Regions from separate parts of the Exiguobacterium sp. EF_C8 genome, predicted to be linked through region 2. Evidence: riboswitches for the same ligand, from Rfam matches in the RefSeq annotation. Region 2 holds a riboswitch; each other region holds the start of a gene.
What was found. A riboswitch is a leader RNA that binds a small molecule or an ion and turns the genes downstream of it on or off. The one in region 2 is predicted to bind thiamine pyrophosphate.
Positions count from the first base shown of each region.

Region 1: another riboswitch for thiamine pyrophosphate. It lies ahead of thiD (bifunctional hydroxymethylpyrimidine kinase/phosphomethylpyrimidine kinase); the one in region 2 lies ahead of ACY2IG_RS06300 (thiamine phosphate synthase).
Region 3: another riboswitch for thiamine pyrophosphate. It lies ahead of tenA (thiaminase II); the one in region 2 lies ahead of ACY2IG_RS06300 (thiamine phosphate synthase).

Region 1 is NZ_CM143264.1:585,628-593,436, reverse strand. It holds gene ACY2IG_RS03120 (formate/nitrite transporter family protein) at 1-528, opposite strand, end outside; gene ACY2IG_RS03115 (hypothetical protein) at 712-1,314, opposite strand; gene ACY2IG_RS03110 (YitT family protein) at 1,451-2,317, shown strand; gene ACY2IG_RS03105 (CHASE3 domain-containing protein) at 2,519-3,157, shown strand; gene ACY2IG_RS03100 (ArsR/SmtB family transcription factor) at 3,202-3,570, opposite strand; gene ACY2IG_RS03095 (hypothetical protein) at 3,629-4,072, opposite strand; gene thiE (thiamine phosphate synthase) at 4,084-4,722, opposite strand; gene thiM (hydroxyethylthiazole kinase) at 4,712-5,479, opposite strand; partial or broken gene thiD (bifunctional hydroxymethylpyrimidine kinase/phosphomethylpyrimidine kinase) at 5,460-6,263, opposite strand; TPP riboswitch at 6,379-6,489, opposite strand; gene ACY2IG_RS03075 (murein hydrolase activator EnvC family protein) at 6,554-7,809, opposite strand, start outside.
Region 2 is NZ_CM143264.1:1,219,682-1,227,490, forward strand. It holds gene ACY2IG_RS06285 (MFS transporter) at 1-753, opposite strand, end outside; gene ACY2IG_RS06290 (OsmC family protein) at 944-1,369, shown strand; gene nagZ (beta-N-acetylhexosaminidase) at 1,366-2,586, shown strand; TPP riboswitch at 2,643-2,745, shown strand; gene ACY2IG_RS06300 (thiamine phosphate synthase) at 2,828-3,421, shown strand; gene ACY2IG_RS06305 (FAD-dependent oxidoreductase) at 3,418-4,362, shown strand; gene thiS (sulfur carrier protein ThiS) at 4,359-4,559, shown strand; gene ACY2IG_RS06315 (thiazole synthase) at 4,562-5,326, shown strand; gene ACY2IG_RS06320 (ThiF family adenylyltransferase) at 5,323-6,330, shown strand; gene ACY2IG_RS06325 (hypothetical protein) at 6,453-6,809, shown strand; gene ACY2IG_RS06330 (hypothetical protein) at 6,942-7,310, opposite strand; gene ACY2IG_RS06335 (exonuclease SbcCD subunit D) at 7,597-7,809, shown strand, end outside.
Region 3 is NZ_CM143264.1:987,624-995,432, forward strand. It holds gene abc-f (ribosomal protection-like ABC-F family protein) at 1-927, opposite strand, end outside; gene ACY2IG_RS05110 (DUF1002 domain-containing protein) at 1,204-2,085, opposite strand; TPP riboswitch at 2,279-2,385, shown strand; gene tenA (thiaminase II) at 2,458-3,153, shown strand; gene ACY2IG_RS05120 (hypothetical protein) at 3,205-3,501, shown strand; gene ACY2IG_RS05125 (glycoside hydrolase family 3 protein) at 3,532-5,448, opposite strand; gene ACY2IG_RS05130 (sporulation protein) at 5,650-6,423, opposite strand; gene ACY2IG_RS05135 (class I SAM-dependent methyltransferase) at 6,534-7,718, shown strand; gene ACY2IG_RS05140 (BrxA/BrxB family bacilliredoxin) at 7,749-7,809, shown strand, end outside.

The DNA.
Region 1 (7,809 bases), 630 kb from region 2:
CTTCGGAATGAAGATCGCTAAACAGACCATCCAGTTACAGAAGATCGCCCGAGTAAAGATTTCCCACGTCGAATGATGAATTTTTGTTTCCGATACAGCAAACAGCCAATTGTTCATTCCAAGTTCTTGTAAGATGCCTGTTTGAGAGAAGAGGAATGCGAATGCTAATCCTCCAAGCCCATTTCCGATCAGACAAACCAGCCAGACCTTCATCGTATCCATATTCGTTGTATAGCCGCGCATCGTTGCCGTCGTGAAATACATCGTATTCCCTGTAAACAGTTCTGCACCGCCATAGACGATCAAGACGAGTGCCACTCCGAACGTCAATCCACCGACAAGTGTTGCGACAGGTGATTCTGCCATATACAGCCCGTTAATTGCTTTTAAGGTAAAAATGATTGCAAATCCAATGAATATCCCCGCTAACATGGCACGAACTAAGTATTCGAGAGGACGCAGTTGTAGCATACGCGTCGACTTGATTGCTTTATTCCGTAATCCTTCTAATGCTTCTACCTCGTTCATTGTAGAAACCTCTCTTTCTTTTGTTCAACACTTCACAATGTTTGTTCATTTATTATGATACTTCCATCTTAAGAGATGTTCAAGTCTTGAATAGACCTGTTTTATCGTTTTCATAAAAGAACGAGATGTAAACGATATCATTGTGTCGAGATTGTGAAAAATGCCTTTTCTTGCTTTATACAATTAATTAGTTTGAATCGAAAATCCTGATGCGAAATGCTCGAAAAAGGTTTGTCGTCTGGAGGCATCAAGCACATATCCATCGATGACGACACGATTAAAACGTCCAGACGATGACGTAGCGCGTTCGATGTCAGATGGTGTATAGATGTCGAACGCGCTACGATCTATCTTAAAATCAGCTTTCGAATAGGGATCGGTATAGTGAATTTCAAGATTGGTCAAGTCAGGAATCGTCGAAAATAAAACGAGCGTATGATGCATAAGTACTTTTGATAAGCGAGCGTTCAAGAAATCCTGATTCATTTGTAATGTACCAGTATCGGTCCCGATCCAAGCACGCCGTTCTTTGCCTGTGACGTCATAAGCGAGCCGTAACGACTCTCCTTCGACATCTACCTGTTTTAATTCTGATGAAAACGGGAGTTGTTCAGCTAATTGGCGAACAGCTACCGTATTCATTATGGAAGCACCGACTTGTCTCGCTACGAGATCACCATCATGCCAAATAGATCGTTGGTTTTCTTCGTCTGGTTGTTGAAAAAGACGAATCCCTACCAATACGCCTAAACAAATACAGCCTATAATCAAGAATGTTTTCTTCATTTTCATCACCTTCCTAAAAAAACTTACCCTTTTTCATCTTTTTTCATAAGAAGGGTTGAAATTTTATGCATATGGGCGTACTCTTGCAGGCAGATACTCACAGAAGGAGGAGCATGAGGTCACTCATCATAATGCCATGACTACAACACACCCACAGAAAAAGAGAGTTGAAAAAATCAGTTTTTTAATCATAGGTACGTTGCTGTATTCCTTGTACATCAGCTTACTACTATCTCCAAATGATATCGGATCAGGTGGTATCATGGGGATCACGCTTGTCATTCAAGAGCTTTTCCACACCCCAATCGGATTAACCCAATTGCTCTTAAACATTCCCCTCTTCCTTTTAGGTTTCCGTTTCTTACGAAAGCGATTCATGTTCTTATCTGGCATCATTGTCGTTGCCTCTTCTTTTTTAATCGACTGGGTTCCGACTCAGATCGTTCCCGAGTCGTTGAATGATCCGCTTGTTGCCTCCATCTTTGCCGGTCTAGTCTCTGGTCTTGCGATGGCATTGATTTTCTTTGGTGGCGCATCGACTGGTGGACTCGATATTCTTGGAAAGTTTTTCTTTGCTCGTTTTCATAATTGGCCACTTCCTCGCATATTTCTGATGCAAGATCTTGTCATCTATATCTTGGTATGGTGGGTCTTCGATTTGAAACACGTTATGTATGCTCTTATCATGAGCTTCGTTCGCGCCAAAGCTCTTCAAACGGTTTACAGTTTTTATTCCGCTTCTAAGCAATGTATCATTATTTGCGAAAAGGCGGATGAAATAAATGAAGTCATCACAAAAGAACTTGGTCGCGGTGTGACGATCCTTGATGCACGGGGAGGATACTCCAACCGAACGAAGAAAATGGTCTATGTCGTCGTTCAAAATAATGAAATCGTCCGTTTGCAAGAAATCGTTTCTTCTGTCGAACCTAACGCGTTCGTTACGTTCTCAGAAATCCATACTGTTTTTGGGAATTATAAGGAACATTCGTATTCGTTTTAAACTCAAGCGCAGCCTAGCTGTGCTTTTTCTATTTCGTTTACTTTAAAACAGCTTCTCGTATTGCACCAGCTTTCCTGCTTTTTTATTAGGAATACTGATTTTTTTACTTTCTTCTCCCTATTCAAAAAATGGACAGGCTTCACTTTTTTTGCGATAGTAGTTAAGCTTATGACATGTCTATTTATTTAAAGGAATGATTGCATGCACTCACTTTGGCGTCAGCGTATTCTGCTGATCCTTTTGATCAGTTTATTCGCTTCTATCCCAATCATTTACGCCCTATCCGGTTATCGGACGATTGCAACGATAACAGAGCAAATGAAGGATCATGACATACCGTTAATCAATCAAGTGGACCAGTTGGTTGAACATAACCGAGATCGTGCCAATGCGGTGCGTGGTCTTTTATTGTATGAAGATAGTCGTTATCTCGAACAGTATTACTTTTCTACTTCTAAAATTCATGATTTACGAAACAGTCTAAATCAATCGTCGACCACGCCAGGAGCAATCAAGGATTTACTACGTCGCAATAATGTCTGGGAGTCCGAGATTGAACGAGTATTCGTCGTCTATGAGCGTCAGAGTCCAACGGCAGCAAAGCGCCTTGCCAAACAAACGACGCAAACGACACAAACGATTCTCGAGGACTTATCTCGTGTGAAAGATGATTTGTATAAGACACTTCAAGCAAAATTACAACAATCAGATACTTTAGTCGCTACATATAAATGGATGTGTCTCAGTCTCTCTATTCTGTCCTTTTTATTAATTAGTGCGACGATCTTTTTTTCCCACCGGTTCGCACCTAACAAGTCAGACGAATCGTCCTTAGAGTAAACGAAAAGCGCAGCCAAAGCTGCGCTTTTCGTTTACTCTAAAAATTATTCAGATACTGCTTTTCCCTCTTGTACATGCTCCATCGCCATATGAACAAGCGACGACACATGATGGTCATTTAAAGAATAATACACGACTTTTCCATCTTTACGAAACTTGACGAGCCCTTGTTTCAACAGGGAGCGAAGATGATGAGATGCTGTCGCAATCGAGCAGTCGACAGAAGCAGAGACGTCACAAACGCACAATTCCTCTTCGATCGTCAACGCATAAACGATTCGTAGTCGTGTCGCATCTGAAAGGATCTTAAATAATTTTCCGATTTCAAGCGTCGGAATCGTATCAACGACTTGTCCAATCTCAGACGCACGCTGTTCATCAATAGCAATCGTTTCACAACGGGGAATGTCCATGTCCGTCACCTCGTTTCTATTTCTATATTGCACCATGAGAAACAGGACATTTGCAAGTTCAGCGCATCCGCCTACGAATGAGCCAAAATACAAACCATCCCCCTACGTAATCACCGATATCCCAAACGATTCGATTTTGATCGACCGCACGTACACCGATATCGATGATCTTCGTACTCTCCAATCGATTCCTATAACGCTTACGTAATCGAGAAGGAATCGGGAGACGAAGCAGTATTCGATAATAGATGTCTAAGTGGGTGTGTCCCCAAATTTCTGTAGCGATCGAACTTGTCTTGATATACAACGGACGTTTGTAGCGTCTTTCATACTTTTCCTTCAGCAAGAGAGCCATTTCATAAGATACACGATTAGGACGCGGAAATAAAATTTTCCCCAAATGGTAGATCCCCCGATTATCCACGCGAATGATTTGTGGTTCCAATCGATACCGGATCCAATAGCCCCGAAAACGGATCGTCTGCCATTTCAATACAATCACCTCTGAACGGATTATACCCTGTTCTGAAGAGATTGATGCCATTCCCATACAGCATCTGTCATATGTTGTGCAGCACGTCGTCGATCTTCTTTAGCAAAAATTTCCGAGATGACCGCATATCCTTCTAATGGGATAGGAAGAGAAGCGACATTCGTTGCCGTAATTCCACCAATGCCGATTAAAGGTAAGCGCACGGCTTCGCGAATCGCTTGAAGCATCGTGTGTGACATCGAGTCGGCGTCTGCTTTCGATGACGTCGCAAATAGAGAACCTACACCTAAATAAGATGCTCCATCTCGTTCTGCTTCAATCGCTTGCGCGACGGTTGCTACCGATACGCCGATCACAGTGTTCGGTAAGAGACGTCGCGCTGCGGTTAGAGGAATATCTTCTTGTCCGATATGCAAACCAGCTCCGACAAGTAACGCAATATCAATTCGGTCATTGATAATCAAAGGAACATCATGACGATCCGTCAATCTCTTTAACCGGACTGCCTGTTCGAAGAATTCCTTTCCCTGCGCTGTTTTTTCCCGTAATTGTATAATCGTTGCACCACCTAAAATCGCTTCTTCAACGACCGTTTCGATTGCAACTCCCGGATGATATCGACGATCTGTCACCGCATAAATGGAATAATCAATTGACATGTTCTACCACCTCCATCAAATCTTGCTCCGTCATCAGACTGATTGCATTGAACAACTCTCGTTTGAAATTACCTAGACCTTTTTCTGATGCTGCCTGTTCTCCTGCTTTTCCCATGATAAATGTTCCGTGGACTGCTGCCTCAAACGCAGAATATCCTGCACCAAGAAAACTCGCAATCAAAGAAGCTGTCATACACCCCGTACCTGTGACGTCTCCGAGACGCGGCGTACCTACTTGTAGTTCCACTTCGCGCATGCCATCCGTGATGTAGTCGATTGGACCTGTGACGACAATGACGGACTTTTGTTTACGAGCGAATGCACGAATGATTTCTCGATCCATGATCTCATCACTAGCAGCATCGACTCCTTTTGTTCGTCCATTCTCCCCAAGCAATGTCTTGATTTCTGAAGCATTTCCTTTAACGACCGTACATCCGAGTCTACTCAATTCTTTTGAAAAGGACGTACGCAATGATGTAGCTCCCGCTCCAACTGGATCAAGGATGATCGGAACGTTCAAGCGTCTCGCTTCGCTTGCGGCGAGTCGTTGAGCTGCTTGCATGTCTGCATCAATTGTTCCAATGTTCAAGACAAGAGCTTGCGCAAGTCGAACCATCTCTTCCACTTCGCGAATATCCTCCGCCATGACTGGAGATGCGCCAACGGCGAGTGTGACATTGGCGCAATCATTGATCGTGACTGTGTTCGTCAAATGATGAATGAGTGGTTTGTGTTTAAGAATGGTCGTAAACATGTGTATCCCTCCAAAGTGAATGAAAATGATGTGTCGGTCCAATCCCTTGTCCGAGAGCAAATCCATGACGAATCGCCTCTGTAACATACTTCTTGGCCTGACGTACACTGTCCGGTAAAGCTTCTCCAAGTGCCATCCGTGCCGCAATCGCTGCAGATAAGGTACAGCCTGTTCCATGAGTATGTTGATTATCTAACCGATCTGATGTGAAACGGTATTCCTCTTGCCCGTCCCATAATAAATCCGTGGCAGCTCCCGGTAGATGTCCACCTTTTAGCAAGACGGCTCCAGTCTTCATAGCCAACTGATGCATCGCCAGTCGCATCTCCTCTAGATTAGTAACTGACTGCCCTGTTAAGCGCTCTGCTTCCGGTAAATTTGGTGTGACGAGTGTCGCAAGTGGCAGTAACTCCGCGATTAGTGCTTCCTCTGCCTCCGTCCGCAATAGGGCATGCCCGCCTTTTGCGACCATGACAGGGTCTAGTATGATCGGAACTGTCTGTTTGCGAAGATGTGTTGCAATGACGTGAATCGTTTGTGCATTCGAGACCATACCGATTTTGATAGCATCCACACGAATATCTGAAAAGATTGAAGCTAATTGGGCATCAACGATTTCCGATTATAACTCTTCTACTGCTTGAACGCCCAGTGTATTTTGAGCCGTTACCGCCGTCAAAACACTCATCCCATAAACGCCCAATGCCGAAAATGTCTTTAAATCTGCCTGAATTCCAGCTCCACCACCGGAGTCAGATCCCGCAATCGTCAATACATGTTTCATATTTTTCTCACCTTTCCATCGAGCAATGTAAGGGAGTTGTTACCGACAAAAAAAGCGTCGACCGCTGTAAAAAAGCAGTCGACGCTATACGAAATCGTTATCCAACCATTTCGGTATCCGTTCGGCTCAACTTTCCTACGCTGGTATTATCCAGTTCAGGTAATAGGGTCGAAAACAGATTGGTTTTCCTCTCAGCCGGATTCCTCCAGCTCCCCTAGTTGCTCAAGTATTCATTTCGCCTTAACTGTAGCATAGCGGCAAGAAAAAAACGAGCCGAAGCTCGTTTTGAATTATAGGTATGCTAATGGATTAACTGCATTCAGAGGAGAAGAGGCACTGTACTGATAGCCTCCGACATGTAGTTCGAAATGCAAGTGTGGTCCTGTTGAATTCCCAGTACTACCAAGTGTTCCAACTTGCTGACCTTGAGAAACTGTTTGTCCTGCATGAACAGATAATGAACTCATATGAGCGTAGACTGTCGTATAGACTTTCCCGTCAAGGAAGTGAGAAATCATGACGTGATTTCCATAAGGCCCACCACCTGAAGCTGTAATGACCGTTCCAGCTGCTGCTGCGACGATTGGTGAGCCGACCGAACCACTGAAATCGACACCATTATGGAACGTATAGCCGTTCGCACCGCTTGCTGGTCCAAACCCTTGTGATACGCCACCAGAAGATGGACGAACGAATTTCCCACCGCTCGAAACAACGGGTGGGGCAACTGAAGTAGGTGATTCTGAACTCTTACCTGCTTGTTTTGCTGCTTGAGCATTCGCTTTAGCGGCTTTTTCAGCTGCTGCTTTCTCGGCTGCTGCTCTTTCAGCCGCTACTTTAGCTGCTGCCTTCGCTGCCGCAATCGCACGTTCTTGAGCTTCAAGTGTGGCTTGTAGTTCTTTCGCGTCTAGAAGTTCTGTCGTAAACTTCGTCTTACCTTTTCGTAATTTTTTAAGCGTAGCACTGCGTTCTTTCATTTGAACTTTCAACGCTTTTTTTTGTTCGATTAATGTTTTCTTCTCTTCAACCTGCTCCGCCTTTTTTTCAACGAGCGCTTGTTTTGCTTCCGCTAGCTTTTGTTGGGTTGCGATGTAATCCGAAATCATTTTATCATCTTGCTCCGCGATTTTTTTCCCTGCCATGACACGACTAAATAAATCACCTAAATCCTTCGATCCAAAAATGACTTCTTCCCATTTGATTGAGTTTCCATCGTTTTCTTGGAAGACACGTAGACGATCACCGAGTAGTTCTTCTTGTTTTTTCAACATCTCTTCGTAGCGAACGATGTCTGCTTTTAATTCATCAATTCGCAAATTCAATTTCTCGATTTGTTTATTTTTTTCGGAAATCTGAAAAATCTTTTCGTTGATCGCTGCATCGATTCGATTGATTTGACGTTGTTCTTTCGAAATTTTCGACTCTTGTTTTTTAATTGCTTTTTCTAATTTACGTTGTTCTGCGGCATTTTCAGCCTTTTTTTCTTTGATCGTTGCTGCCGCAATTGGTTGTGTTCCTGTTATAAGTAATGCTCCTAAAACAATGG
Region 2 (7,809 bases):
CAGGATCGGACTAATCCATGTCTTCGCGATGCTGAGTTCCGTTTGCAGGATCGGCACGAGGTACGTGTAGACGACGTAAGTTGCTCCGAAGCCGAACGACGGAATGAAGAAGGCAATCAGGATCCGTGGATTAGCGAGCAATCCAAGCTGCTCCTTGATTGAACCGGAGCCCGTCGATTGCTGGACGGGAACGATCTTCCACACAGCGAGGAACGCAATCATTCCCATGACTGTCGTCAGCCAGAACGTGGCTGCGAAGCCAGCGTGTTGACCGATGAACGTACCGATCGGAACACCGAGGACGTTCGCGAGTGTAAAACCACCAAAAATGAACGAAACGGCGACACCGCGCTTCGCGACAGGTACGCCATCGCTTGCGACGACCATTGCGAGCGAGATCAAGACACCGGTCAGGATGGCAGTCAGGATGCGGGTTGCGAGCAATACTTCGTAACTTGGAGCAAAACTACTGGCAAGGTTCAGTAAGACCCAAGCGAGTAACAGACGTAGGATCAGGCGACGCCGTTCCAGGTGACCGGTCAGCGACATTACAATCGGTGTACCAATCGCAAAGGAGATGGCAAATGCCGAGACGAGCGTACCGGCTGTTGCGATCGTGATATTAAGAGCTGAGGAGATTTCAGCGAGGATCCCGACGATGACGAATTCGCTTGTTCCGAGAACGAACGTCAGGAGCGACAACGTGGCGATCAACAGCCAATCGCGTCGACTTAAACGAGTAGTAGGTGACATGGATGATTCCTCAATTCTAGCGCTTGCGCGCGAAACTATGAGTAACAGGATAGCATGAAACGATTTCTTCGGGTATCGCAAAGCGAGATTTCGGGAAAAGAACCATTATTCGAAATAGCGTGTGAATTTCCAGGCTTGCTGTTTTTTGCGTATACTACAGAAGAGGACTACTGACAAAGGAGTGGAAACGATGCAAGCGACAGTGACATGGAACAAACAGATGGGGTTTAGTGGACAGACGGAATCAGGGCATCATCTTGCGATGGATGCAGCACCGGAGAACGGTGGCGAAAATCAAGCACCACGACCGACTGAACTGCTGCTACATGCCGTTGCCGGCTGTACTGGAATCGACATCGTCTCGATTTTAGAGAAGATGCGCTTGACGATTACTCATTTCGAAATGGATATCGAAGGGGAACGGTCAGAGGATCATCCGCGGCGCTTTACGTCGATCTCGATTCATTACCGGCTTGAAGGTGATCTCCCGGAAGATAAGGTCCGTCGCGCCATCTCGTTATCAAAAGACAAATATTGTTCGGTCTCGCAATCCTTGAACGCTGAGATTTCCGTCTATTATTCCATCAATGGTGTCCGGAGCGAGGATTCTTTGTGAAGAAAGTAGCACTGATCGGTTGCCTGTTGCTTGCAGGGTGTGCGCAGGAGACGACGGAACCAACGAAACCATCACAACCAGCAAAGAAGCAACCGACGGAGGCGAAGAAATCAAAGCCTGAGCCGACAAAGGAAGAACAGCAACAAGCACGATTAAAGCAGCAACTTGAAGCGATGTCGACGTCAGAAAAGATCGATCAATTGCTCTATATCGGAGTTGCCGGAACGGAACTTTCAGCAGCTGACCGGAAATTGTTGCAGACGCATGCGATCGGTGGGGTCTTACTGCTTGGTGGGAATATTACGTCAGAAGATCAACTCTTGACGTTCACGCGTGCCATTCAAGAAACGAACCAAAAACCGTATGTTTTCGTCGGGGTTGATGAAGAGGGCGGACGGGTCAGCCAGGTACCGGATCAACGATTACGTCTCCCGACGAGTCAACGGATGGCGCAAGGTGCAGATGCTGCAAAAATGGAAGATGTCGGACGTACGCTCGGTCACCTGTCACGATTTTATGGGTTCAACATGGACTTCGCACCGGTCCTTGACGTCAATAGCAATCCGAACAATCCAATCATCGGCGACCGTGCGTTAAGTGCTGATCCGAAGACCGTCGCGACTCTCGGTACGGCCCTGATGCATGGGATGCAAGAGACGGGAACGATTCCGGTCGTCAAACATTTTCCCGGTCACGGCAATACGAGTGTCGATTCCCATGTCGGTTTGCCGAGAGTGACAGCATCAAAGGAAGAACTGAAGCGAACGGAACTGTTACCGTTCCAAGAAGCGATTCAAGAGGGCGCCGAGATGGTGATGGTCGCCCATATTCTCTATCCCGCGTATGACGATCAAAATCCATCTTCGCTCTCGAAGCCGATCTTGACTGACCTCTTGCGTCAACAACTCGGATTCAAGGGTGTCATCATCACGGATGACCTTGTCATGGGGGCGATCACGAAACGATATGGTCTTGCGGAAGCGGCACGTCAGGCACTTGTCAATGGAGCTGATATGGCGATGTTTTCGGAAGCAGGTGCCTATCCGAAGGTCCACACCGAAGTGATGCAAGCGGTTAAAGAAAAAACGTTGTCGTCAGAGATGCTCGATGCTAAAGTGATGCGGATCTTAAAGCTGAAGCAGACCTATGCCGACAGCCAGAAGCAACAGCGACCGACGAAATCGGAGCTTGTTCAGCAAGTGGAAGCGCTCAACTAGGACTAGCGAAGCAAAGCGACTCATGCTAGACTAATGGGGCAAGCCAATTAAACACGAAAAGACACTAGGGGAGTCTCGCAGCAGACTGAGACGGAAGTATCCGGACCCTTTGAACCTGATCTAGTTCGTACTAGCGGAGGGAAGTGGCTCGAAACCTTAGATATCCTTAGCGCTTCAGCGCATTTTCGGACCACTCCCTTCAACATCGGGAGTGGTCCTTTTTCGTATGGAAAGGAAGAACATGATGCGTCTACATCTGATTTCGACGGGATCCATCAATCCACGCGATGGAGTGGAAACCTTTCAATCGCTTCAACCATATACGGATCAGCTTCATCTTCGAGAACCAAATTTGTCGGCAACAGAATTGTTAGATCTGATTGACGCGCTCCTTGCAAAAGGGTATTCGTCTGATCAATTAACCGTTCACGACCGGGTCGACGTCGCCCATGTCGCTGGCATCGGTGTGCAATTGACGCGACGTTCCTTACGTGTCTGCGATGTTCGGCGACACTTTCCGAATCTCATCATCGGGAAATCCGTCCACTCTCTGGCAGAAGCACTTGCAGCGGAAGCGGAAGGAGCCGACCGACTGCTGTACGGTCATATTTATCCGACAGCGTCGAAACCAAACGTGCCACCGCGAGGGATCGATGCCTTGAAGCAAGTTGTCACTTTCACGACGAAACCAGTCATCGCAATCGGCGGGATCACTCCTGATCGCATTCCTGAGATCGCAGCGACCGGTGCAAGCGGAATCGCCGTCTTATCCGGTATTCTCGGTCAAGCGGACCCGCATGCTGCCATTCAGCGTTATCAGGGGGTACGGGTATGACGGATCACATCATCATCGGTGGTGGAGTCATCGGTTTGACGCTTGCTTACAGTCTCGCTTGTCAGAACGAATCCGTTCTTGTCCTTGATCGCGGAACATGCGGACAAGGGACGAGTCGGGCGGCTGCCGGGATGCTTGCGACGAACATCGAGCTGAGAGAAGAATTGCATACGCTTGCCGCGCGAAGTCGCCGTCTGTATCCGTTACTTGCGCGACGCCTCACGCGCGAGACCGGGATCGATTGTGGCTACCGGGAACAACCATTTTTATTGAAACGAAATGGGCAAGAATACTTATTTCCATCGGTCGGTCAAATCGATCCGCGACGACTAACGACTGCATTGATGCATGTCTTACGAAATCGTGGGGTACCAATCGAAGAACAGGTGGACGTCACGCGAATCGAGGAGAGTAATGATTTCATTAGGGTTGAGTCGAACACGGGAACGTGGACGGGACGAACGGTGACGGTTGCTGCCGGACGCGGGTCCCAAGCCTTGCTCGATACAGCTGGCATTTCGATTGCGACATATGGGGTCAAAGGGGAGTGTCTCGCAGTCCGTCTCGCGGGTCAGCCGTTACGCTCGATCCTGTTTGATGATGCCGTCTACCTCGTACCGAAAGCGGACGGACGGATATTGATCGGTGCGACCGAACTACCGCACGACGAGACGATCGGTGTTAGTGTCGCAGGAGTCACGTCACTGCTTCAAGCAGCAGAGCGTCTCTATCCACCGATCCGTGATGCTGTCATCGAAGAAGTCTGGTCAGGCGTACGACCACAAACAGAGTCCGGCTTGCCATATATCGGAGTCGCCGATTCATCCCGTCGGATCTTTATAGCGACGGGGCATCATCGGCATGGCATATTACTCGCACCGGCGACAGCGGAAGTTTTGGCAAACACATTACGGTTGATCCTAAAGGAGGAAGTCCGATGAACATTACGATTAACGGCAACGACCACACCATTGAACAGATTGAGACGATTGAGGATATGCTCACGCAACTTGGCTTAGGGGAAAAACTCGTCATCGTCGAACAGAACCGACAGATCATCGACCGCGGAGCTTACGATCAAACGGTCGTTCGGAACAATGACATATTCGAAATCGTTCATTTCGTAGGAGGAGGATAAAGATGTTGAAAATTGGAGAAAAGACATTCGAATCACGGTTATTACTCGGAACGGGGAAATATACGGATGCTACGGTACAGCAGGAGGCCATCGATGCGTCCGCTTCACAAATCTTGACGTTCGCTGTCCGGCGGCTCGATCTCTTCGACAAACAACAATCGAATTTCTTGGAGTCGCTTGATTTAACGAAGTACGATTTACTACCGAACACGGCTGGTGCGAAGACAGCGGAAGAAGCGGTTCGGCTAGCAAAGCTTGCGCGGGCATCCGGTATGTGTGACATGGTCAAGGTCGAAGTAATTGGGTGCGATAAGACATTACTACCTGACCCAATCGAGACGTTACGGGCTTCTGAAGAGTTACTTAAAGAAGGATTCATCGTCTTACCGTATACATCGGACGACGTCGTCCTTGCACGACGACTCGAGGAACTCGGCTGTCATGCCATCATGCCGGCAGCGTCACCGATCGGGTCTGGGCAAGGCATCCTCAATCCGCTCCACCTAAAGTTCATCATCGAGCAGACGACGGTGCCTGTCATCGTCGACGCTGGAATCGGTTCTCCAACTGACGTCGCCTATGCAATGGAACTGGGAGCGGATGGTGTCTTATTGAACTCCGCTGTAGCCCATGCCCAGGATCCGGTCAAGATGGCGCGCGCGATGCGACTAGCCGTCGAAGCAGGGCGCTTCGGATACGAAGCGGGACGAATCGAGAAGAAACAGTATGCAGTCGCGAGTAGTCCAACGAGTGGATTGATTCGATGACACGTTATTCACGCCAAACTCGATTTCAACCGATCGGAGAAGCAGGACAAGCACGCTTCGCAGCAGCAAAGGTACTGATCATCGGGATGGGGGCACTCGGAACAGCATCGGCAGAACAACTCGTTCGCGCCGGTGTCGGCGTCGTCCGAATCGTCGACCGCGATTATGTCGAGTGGAGTAATCTACAACGGCAACAACTCTATACGGAGGACGATGCACGGCACATCGTACCGAAGGCGATTGCTGCAAAAGCGCGGCTTGAAGCGATTAATTCGACGGTGACGATCGAAGCACATGTATTAGATGTCGACCGGGCAGCGCTGACATGGCTTCTCGATGATATCGATCTCATCATCGATGCGACGGATCATTTCGATATTCGTTTACTGATGAACGATATGGCATTGTTGCGCTCGATTCCGTGGATTTACGGCGGCTGCGTCGGCAGTTACGGGATTACTTTCACTGTTCGTCCGGGAGAGACGCCGTGTCTGCAGTGCCTGCTCGATCAATTACCACGTGATCAGGAGACGTGTGATACGGCGGGAATCATCGGTCCAGCTGTTCAGATGGTCGCCTCTCTACAAGTGACGGAAGCGTTGAAGTGGTTGAGCGGGAAGACGGACGCGCTGCGGACACGTCTGCTTGCCTTTGACGTGTGGTCGAATACATTCCAACAAATCAACGTCCAGTCACTGAAGCAAACAGAGTGCCCCTCGTGCGGCATCGAGCCGTCTTATCCTTATTTATCGAATCAAACGGTGCGTTTCACGGCACTGTGCGGTCGCGATGCCGTTCAAATCCGTGGAGACGGGCAGCGGGATCTCGAACAATTAAAACAACGCCTCCAGCCGGTTGCGTCGATTTCCGCCCATAATCCATACTTGCTGGCGTTTACGACGGATGAGCATCGAATGGTCGCCTTTCGAGATGGTCGTGTCTTGATTCATGGCGAGGCGGATCTCGTTAAAGCAAAACGACTGTATCACGCCTATTTCGGATAAACGTTCATAAAACAGTAAAACTAATTTTAAAAATATATGTTTTAAATGTTTAAAAAACAGGTAAATAAGACTTCAGACATAAATCGGTCTACAGGTTTTGAACGTGAAGAGGAGTGATTCAGATGAAACAAGAATTCGATCCAATGAAGGATCAAGCACAGACGGAAGAAACACAGGCGGTTGTCCAGCAAGCCAACTGGAATCCGGACCGGTACCGGACGAACTTGAACCCATTCTATCTGTCACCTTGTAGTGTCGAACGTAGAGAAGATGTGCATCAGGATGCATCGAAGATTCTCGAAGTCGAGACGTCGTCGCCCCTCCAACAACTTTTTGAACACAATCAAGCAACGCATACATCCGAACCAACGGGCAAAAAATTTAAGACAGGCATCGTCGTCGGTGTCGGTGCGATCATTGGCGGATCAGTTTCTGTGATTCGTTCCGTCCAACGTTTTAGAAAGCAACGGACGAAGTAATACGCTCGTTGTGAAAGCACAAAAAGCAGGAGGCATTCGCCTCCTGCTTTTTTTTTGCAACCTCTTCATTTCACAAAGAAAAGAAGGGATTTTCGTATGTATATTGTTTCTATTTTGATATTTCTAGATTTATCAGTTCGTTATGTTATCAAACGCGGTAGATTTACCGTTTACGTAAACATCGATGATTTCATGTTCAGGATCTAAAGTTAATTTATAGACATGCTGCTTTGTCTTCTTATGAGTTTTAGATTCATTCAATTTAATCTTCAGCGTATCTCCTTGTGCTTCAAGATCAGAAGCGACTGCTTTCTTTGTGCGATAGATAATATAGGCGATATCGTCTTTCGTGTTGATCATTTGCAAAGTAGTGGCAGGATTTATTTTCGATTGGAGAGCGTTAGGTACTATTTTTAGCTCACTAAAACTGAGTTTAGAATCGTTTGCGTTACAGGCTGATAAAGTAGTACATAATATAGTCAACATTAATAATTTCTTCATATTTTTGCTCCTTCGATTCGAGTGGAAATGTATACCTTATATCTTAGCAGTTTTTTGAAGTTCCAAGTCATCAAAAGGTATAAGGTCAACGGAAATTGACTTGATGTTAAAGATAAAGTAGTTTTTTGATCAAAAAAATTCTAATTTTTTTTGTTTAAATGTATGGTAGTGTCGCTGTGTGTTAGGATAACTCCTCCTTTTTGTGTTCCAAACAGATGTTCGTCGCAGAACGAACGCTCGCATGCTACACTTAAGCTACTATATTTAAAAAGTGAGTGTGATGAAGATGAAATGGATACATACTGCCGATTGGCATCTCGGTAAAATCGTTCATGGCGAGTCGATGCTCGGGAACCAACGGGCGGTCCTGAGCGAGTTTTTGACACTCGTCGATCGCGAACAACCGGATGCAATCGTCATTGCGGGTGACTTATACGACCGTGCCGTCCCGCCGACAGAAGCCGTTGAACTACTCGATGAGACGCTCGCTGCTCTGATT
Region 3 (7,809 bases), 230 kb from region 2:
TTTGATCCGTTCGATTCGCTCGAGTGCCCGCTCCATCGATTTTGCTTTACGGAATAATTTCTCACTCGGTGGAGATGCTTCGTTTGCCCACTGCCGTAGTCGACGAATCGCTTCCTTCATCTTCTTGATTTTTTTCTGTTGTTCCTGATAGGCGTGGAACTGTTCCATCAAGCGACGTTCTCGTTCGACGACGAACGCACTGTAGTTCCCTAGGTAGGAGGTCAGTTCACCATCTTCAAGCTCGACGATCGAGGTGACGACGGCGTCTAAGAAGACCCGGTCGTGAGAGACGAGCAGGATAGTTCCAGTGTAGTCCCGTAAGAATTGTTCTAACCATTCAACGGCAGCTAAATCAAGATGGTTCGTCGGCTCATCAAGGATTAGGAGGTGTGGTTCCATCAGCAACATGCGACCGAGGCAAATCTTCGTTTGCTCACCGCCGCTCAACTGATGGAAAGGGCGAGTGAGTAACGGACGTAAATGTAATCCGTTCACCATGCGCTCGATCTTCGAGTCGAGTAGATAGCCATCTTTTTGTTCGAATGCATTTGTCGCTTCCGCATATCGAACGAGTAGTGCATCCAGATCATCTGGCGCTGTCGCCATCAAAAGCTCCAACTGTTGCATCCGAGAACGGATTGCGAGGATCTCTTCAAACGCCGTCCAAAGGACGTCGAGTCCGGTCATTGTCTCGGCATAAGTGGGAAGTTGTTCCAAGTAGCCAATCGTCAAACCGTTCTTTTGATAGATGACTCCACCGTCCGGTTGGTCAAGGCGAGCAAGTAAGCGGAGTAATGTCGTTTTACCACTCCCGTTTCGTCCAATCAGACCGACACGATCGTGTTCGTTTAAGAAGAGGGAAACGTCCGTTAAAATCGTTTCGCCTCCGAATTGTTTTGTCAGATGTTGAATGTCGCAAATCATCATAATAAGTTGATCCTTTCGCGCGCATTAAAAAAGGGAGAGCGCAAATAGCACTCTCCCTAGTGTGTGAAAGATGCGCTTTGCTGTATTTTTCAATCATGAAGTTCTAAAAAAGGGCAGACGGGTGCCTTAGAACGCCATTCCATGAAAAATCGCGCGCAACAGATACAATTGTTCCATTAACCAATGTTTGCACGCAGCAAAGTCCATCATTTCACACCACCTTTCGTTTCAGATACAACCAGTTTACCATTATCTTGTTAATTGCGGAAGTCTGAATTATTTGAACACACCAGCAATCGAGCTGAAGAAGTCACTCAGACCATCAAATAATTTAGCGAAGAATCCTTTTGTCTCCTCGGACGTTGCAAACGCATGGATGTCTTGACCAGCATTTTTCAGTCCACTCTCGATTTGCCCCCAGTTGATGTTCGCTTGCTCCATTTGATTGAATAGATTCGTCAACCGATCCATCTGTGCATCAGACAGTTGGATGTTGTTGTTTTGAATGACTTGGACGATCAGGTTTTCGATCTCGACTTTTGTTTCTGGTTTTTGATTCGCGATTTCGGCCTTGATCTCATTCATCAAATCAGCGACTCTATCTGTCCCGACTGTCTTCCCGACGTCTGATGTGACCGATAATTCTTGCTGTGCTAAATCTTTCCGTTCGTCACTCAGCTTGATTCCGGTCTCAGCCGAAGTTTGATCATAGGCTTTCATGATTCCTGTCAGTGCCGATGTTCCAGTCACTTTATAAGGAGAAGTGATCGTGATGTCGGCATCTTTGACACCTGCCGTGACGAGAGCGTTCAAATACATATCCTTCGTCACCCACGTGATGTTTTCCGTCGCAACGGAAAGTCCGTCACCTTTTTCCGTCAATTCGATCTTAGCGGATGAATACATGTTGCCGCCCTTTTGTGACTGGGGGATGTTTTTCCCGAGGTATTTTTCTTCGTCTGCAGAGGTTGCGATGATCGGTGTGATACCTTCCGGTGCATTGAGACGTGAAAGCACCCAAGCCTTATCTTTTGCGCCGAGTGACTCACCGAGAGTGACGATTGTCTTATCGACGACCTGCTCGGCGGATGCGGCTGTCGGAAGTAATAAAGCAGAAGCGATAACGGCTGACGCCATGATTTTTGTTGGTGTATGCATAATGAAATCCTCCAATTGTAAGTAACAGAATGAATTATAGTATCAGGTACTAAAATTAGTGTACGAGAACGAAAGAAGTTCGGAATCGGTCTGTAGATGGAGACGATATCCGCCTTCTGACACTCCATAGTATAGCGAAAAGAGGACAACTTGACTTCCATTTTCAGCATGCTATAGTGGATTTGAATCGAATAATGACCACTAGGGGAGTCGGTTGACCGACTGAGACGAACGAAGACGTTCGGACCCTTTGAACCTGATTAAGTTCGTACTTACGGAGGGAAGTGGCGTCAAGTCTTGTTCTTCTTGCGCCATGCCCGTGTGTTTCGGGGTGGTGTTTTTTCGTTTCATAAAAACGAGGAGGATGAGATCATGACATTCACACAAGAAATCAAACAAGCAGCACAAGCGTATTGGGACAGTAGTTTTACGCACCCATTCGTTCAAGGAATCGGCGAGGGAACGTTACCGCTCTCGAAATTTCGACATTATGTCATGCAGGATGCGTATTACTTAAAACACTTTGCGAAGATTCAAGCGAAGGCAGCGTCAAAAGCAGATGACTTTGCGACGATCGCGACACTTGCCGAGCACGCGACTTCGACATATGGGGCAGAACTGAGCTTGCATCAATCATTTTTCGAGCCGCTCGGTATCACGGAAGCAGACCTTGAAGCATTTGAACCGGCACCAACGGCATATGCTTACGTCTCACACATGCATCATGCGAGTGAAGGGACGCTTGGTGAGACGATTGCTGCCATCTTGCCATGTTACTGGTTGTATTATGAAGTTGGGCAACAATTGTTGACGTGTACACCGGATGAAAAAATCTATCAGCAATGGATCGACACATATAGTTCGGAATGGTTCGAAAAGGTCGTCTTTGAACAGATTGCACGGCTTGATGCGTTGGCGGAACAAGCAAGCCCGACTGAACGAGAGCGGATGAAACGGCATTTCGTGACGAGCTGTTATTATGAGTTGCTGTTTTGGCATATGGGATGGACGGAAGAAACGTTTACGTCGGTGTACGAGACGATTCCAGCACGGACAGTATCTTCCTAAAAAGTTAAATGGTATAATTAGGTATAACATTTAGCGGAAGTAGGGGTAGAAATGGAAATCATCGTGATCGTACTCGCGATCAGCGCCGCGTATGCCGTGCAACGAATACTGGGTAAAGTCAAAGTAAGATTTATTGGATATATCATTCCAACGTTAATCGTGTTGTCCGGTATATCCGCTACGACTCGAAACTTCAAGGTAGCATATAGCATGGGGAGCTACATTTCTGCTGTTCTTGTCATTGTCGTCTATGCATTACTGACCTATTGGTTATACCGCGTCTACCATCGTGCGAAAGAAGAAGCGGAATATCCGTATCAATCATTAAAAGACCGAGACATCCTTTAAAGGGGTCTCGGTCTTTTGTGTATCATGTTCTCATTTTTTCCAGTTTTTAAAGCCGTCACCGAACTCGAGATACAGTTGATCGGTAAAGACACCGTTCTTAAAGACTGGTACATCAACAGGTAAAGTGCCTTGCGGCTTAAACGTTCCGAAAATCGCTCGGATACCAGCAGGGAGGTTCGGTCCCGCTGATTTCAGATTGCCTGCTTCGGAGTCCGGTCCGTTCGGATCCCCTTTAAAACCATAGACGAGGACGTGTGCCGGTGCGTCCGGTTGAACGGCGACATCGTATGGATTGCGGAGGCTAAGCAAGACGGATGGTATATCTGTTTGTTTCGCATACCGGAAGATTGAAGCCGGAATCGCTTGTTCTGGTGCAGTAGGCAGTAGTTTGGCACTCGTATTGACGTTTGAACCGACGATGATGTAATCTGCTGCATCGAGTTGTGCCCGTAGTGTCGGGTTTTGGTCGAGCGGTAGCGTAGTAGCCGAGTAATTCGCTGTCGTTACGTGCCAGTTCCGGTTCTTAGGCAGGGAAGCAATCGTCTTTTTCATGCTGTCCGTTTGATCCGTCGCAGGGGCGATCACAAGAACGTTTGCATTCTTTTTCGGCTTGAAGGGTAACGTCCGCTGATCATTTTTCACGAGTGTGACCGCGGCTTCCGTCATCGCGCGTTCTTTTGCTTTATGTTCGGGACTACCGACGATTTGGTTCGCTTGCGCGAGTTTATCTGCTAAGGATGTCGTATCCGTCGTGCCATTCCATATTCCGCGTTCTGCCTTCAGCGTCAGGATCCGCTCGACCGATTGATCAATCCGTTCCTCTGACAGACGTCCGTCTTTGACTGCCGCAATCACGTCCTTAAAAATCTGGTCGAGTTTTGTGACATCCTGCTCGGAACGAAGAATCGTCGGCATGAGCGCGATGTCGACACCGGCGTCAAATGTTTTCAGAACGGCTTCTGATTCCGTAAAATTGTCGGCGATCGCCTGCATATTCAAAGCATCCGTGATGACGATGCCATCGTAGCCGAGTTTTTCGCGCAGTACGCCCGTGATGACGTCATCCGACAATGTCGCAGGTAAAGGGAAAGTGCCGTTTTTTGACGTGACGACTTCAGACTCGATTTGCGGCATTCCGATGTGTCCTGTCATGATCATATCGATGTCTTCGGCGATGGCTCGCTTGAACGGGACGAGCTCGACTTGTTCCAGCTCCTCCAGGGACCGGTTGACAACCGGCAAGCCATAATGGGAATCGGTCGCGGTATCGCCGTGACCCGGGAAGTGTTTCGCGGTCGCTGCGACGCCTTCAGTTTGAATACCCTTCATCAAAGCGGAACCGAGCGTTCCGACGAGCTCCGGGTCACTTGAGAACGAGCGAACACCGATGACGGGATTTCCAGGGTTACTGTTGACGTCAAGAACCGGACCGAAGTTGACATTGATGCCAAGCGCATGCAGTTCAGAACCGATGATATGACCGGCATCATTGGCATACGCGCTACTATGGGTCGCACCTAACGCCATATTGCCGGGTAAGTTCGTTCCTGTTCCGAGCCGAGTGACGATGCCACCTTCTTGGTCGATCGTGACAAAGAGCGGAATATCGTTGCTGTCATCTTGTTTGACCACTTCTTGCAGATCATGAACGAGTTTTGTCGTCTGTTCGGTTTCACTGACGTTCTCAGCAAACAAAATGACGCCACCTAAATCATAGCGGTCGATGATGTTCGCGACTTCCGGAGCAAGCGACGTATGGTTACTGCCATTCCACTGCCGGAAGTCCGGCATGATCATCTGTCCAATTTTTTGTTCGAGCGTCATCGTGTCGATTTTTTGACTGATCCGATCTGCTGAAGATCCTGCCTCTGCCATGACAGGCAAACTACTTGAAACGAGTACTGCTGCGAGTCCTGCTGTTAACGTGAATTGCCCGATCCTTTTCATGATGTACATCCTCCTCTAGTCAAACCACGACTGGAATTCTTTTCAATACGGACAGTATAGCAAGGTGCTTGTTTTAAAACAATATTTTATTTGAAAACGATTACATTAGCAAATAAGTTTTAATAATGTTTTTGTGCATTCCGATTTGAACAAAAAAATGACTCCCCTTGAAGAGGAATCACTTTTTAGTCATTCGATCGATCAGCTATAGCGCTCCACGATGTTTGTCAGCTGGCGTTCGACAAATGACTGATCCTGCAGTTCACTATTGGATAGGCGTAGTTTGATCATCGACTCATCCGCTCCAGCCATTTCACTGAACAATGATCCGAGACTATGCGCACGACGATCGACTTGGACGATTAAATCAATCCCTGAGCTGTCTTGGAGCATGATGATTTCGATCTCATCCAGTTTATGAGCGTAGTGTGTATTGCGTGCTGAGTATTCAAGTTCCTGAGCAATCGGTAAATCTTTACGGAATCGTCCAGGTAATTTTTCTGTATCGGCTTTCTTTAACCGGAAGCCAAGTGACTCCATGGCATCTAAGACCGTCGTTTGGTAACGGTTTGCTTCGACGATGACAGCGTCACGGTCCGACGGATCAACGGATTGTGCGATGTCAAGTCCGGTCTCGATCCATGATTTCGATTGGCTGACGGAGAGTGGCGTATTTAGTGGCACACGTAATGTGAATGGAATTTCCCGCTCGACACCCGCTTCGATCGTGAACTTCGCTTCATTTAAGGCAAACCGGTCGAGCGTAAAGGTCGTAAACGTCGTACTATCATTGACTTCTTGTTTGTACTGCGTGTTGAATTCAAGATAAATCCGGTCAATTCCTTGATCGACGTTTCCACCTTTGATATGGACGACACCGTGGATTTGACCGCCTGGTTCACAGCGATCATCCGTCAACCGTGTGTCGACCGTTGCAGCACCGATTCCGATTTGTGAGAGAATTTTTTTGAACATGATGCATTCCTCCTTTTGATTACGTAAGAATGATGAAGCGTGTAAACTTGTCGAACAGGTACGAATTTGCTACAGTTTCGAAAGAACATTAGAAAAGGACGGGACGACTAGTGGAACTACATGAATTAAAAGCGAACCTTGCTTCGAAAATCACGCAAGGAGTACTGATCCATGCAACGATGAGCAATCCGCGTCAAAAATCCAATGATCTCCGACGAATCAAGGTAAAACCGATTCTATTAAGAGATACGGTGATGATGCAGGTTGAGTTTCAATTTGAACGCGTCATGAAGCATGAAAATATTTTAGTGGAGGATTTCATCGGTCGACTCGATGACTGGTTCACGGAATTCCGGCAATTCCTCTTCCGTTTTGAAGAAGAAGAATGGCAGTTCCAGCTCTCGAAAAAGATGAAAGTCGCGATCAAGACATCCCAAAAGGAACCGATGAAAGCACTCTTGTCGCATGACCGAAAAAAAACCTATCTATTAGAAGACGGTGTACCGGTTCCGTTTCTGATTCGTCTAGGTGTGATGACGGAAGCGGGGCAAGTCAAAAAACAGAAGTACGATAAGTTCAAGCAAATCAATCGCTTCCTTGAATTCGTCGAGGATAGCATCGCCGCCTTACCAACAGGAAAAAAACTGCGGATTTTAGACTTTGGTTGCGGGAAATCGTATTTGACGTTCGCTCTCTACCATTATTTAAAAGTCGTCAAAGGATTCGACCTTGAAGTGACAGGTCTTGATTTAAAGAAAGAAGTTATCGAAGAATGTACGCAAATTGCAAGTGATCTGGATTATACCGATCTGACATTCCGCGTCGGGGACGTTCATGATTATACAGGGGAAACGGAAGTCGACCTGATGGTGACGCTTCACGCTTGTGATGTCGCGACGGACGTCGCACTCGCACGAGCTGTCGACTGGAATGCATCAGTCATCCTAAGTGTACCGTGTTGTCAAAAGGAGCTGAACCGTCAACTGGACTGCGCTCCACTTGATGTCATGCTCCAGCACGGACTGATCAAAGAAAAATTCGCATCACTTGCGACGGACTCGATTCGTGCCGAGTTATTGACGCTTGTAGGATATGAAGCGCAATTGCTTGAATTCATCGATCTTGAGCACACACCGAAGAACATCTTGATCCGTGCGTACAAACAAAACAAGCGACCAACGGAAGAAAAAATCGACCGGTACATCGCGTTCCGTGATCTGTTGCAGGCGCGACCATTTTTAGAAAATGAATTAAGCGGCAGACTTGGACAGATTTCACCGAAACTCGTACAATAAGAAGGAGAACGAATCAAAGGAGGCAATACGATGGATTTCCAAATGTATTTTGAAGATGTCGTCCAAACAGCCCGCAAAGAAGCGCAAGCTG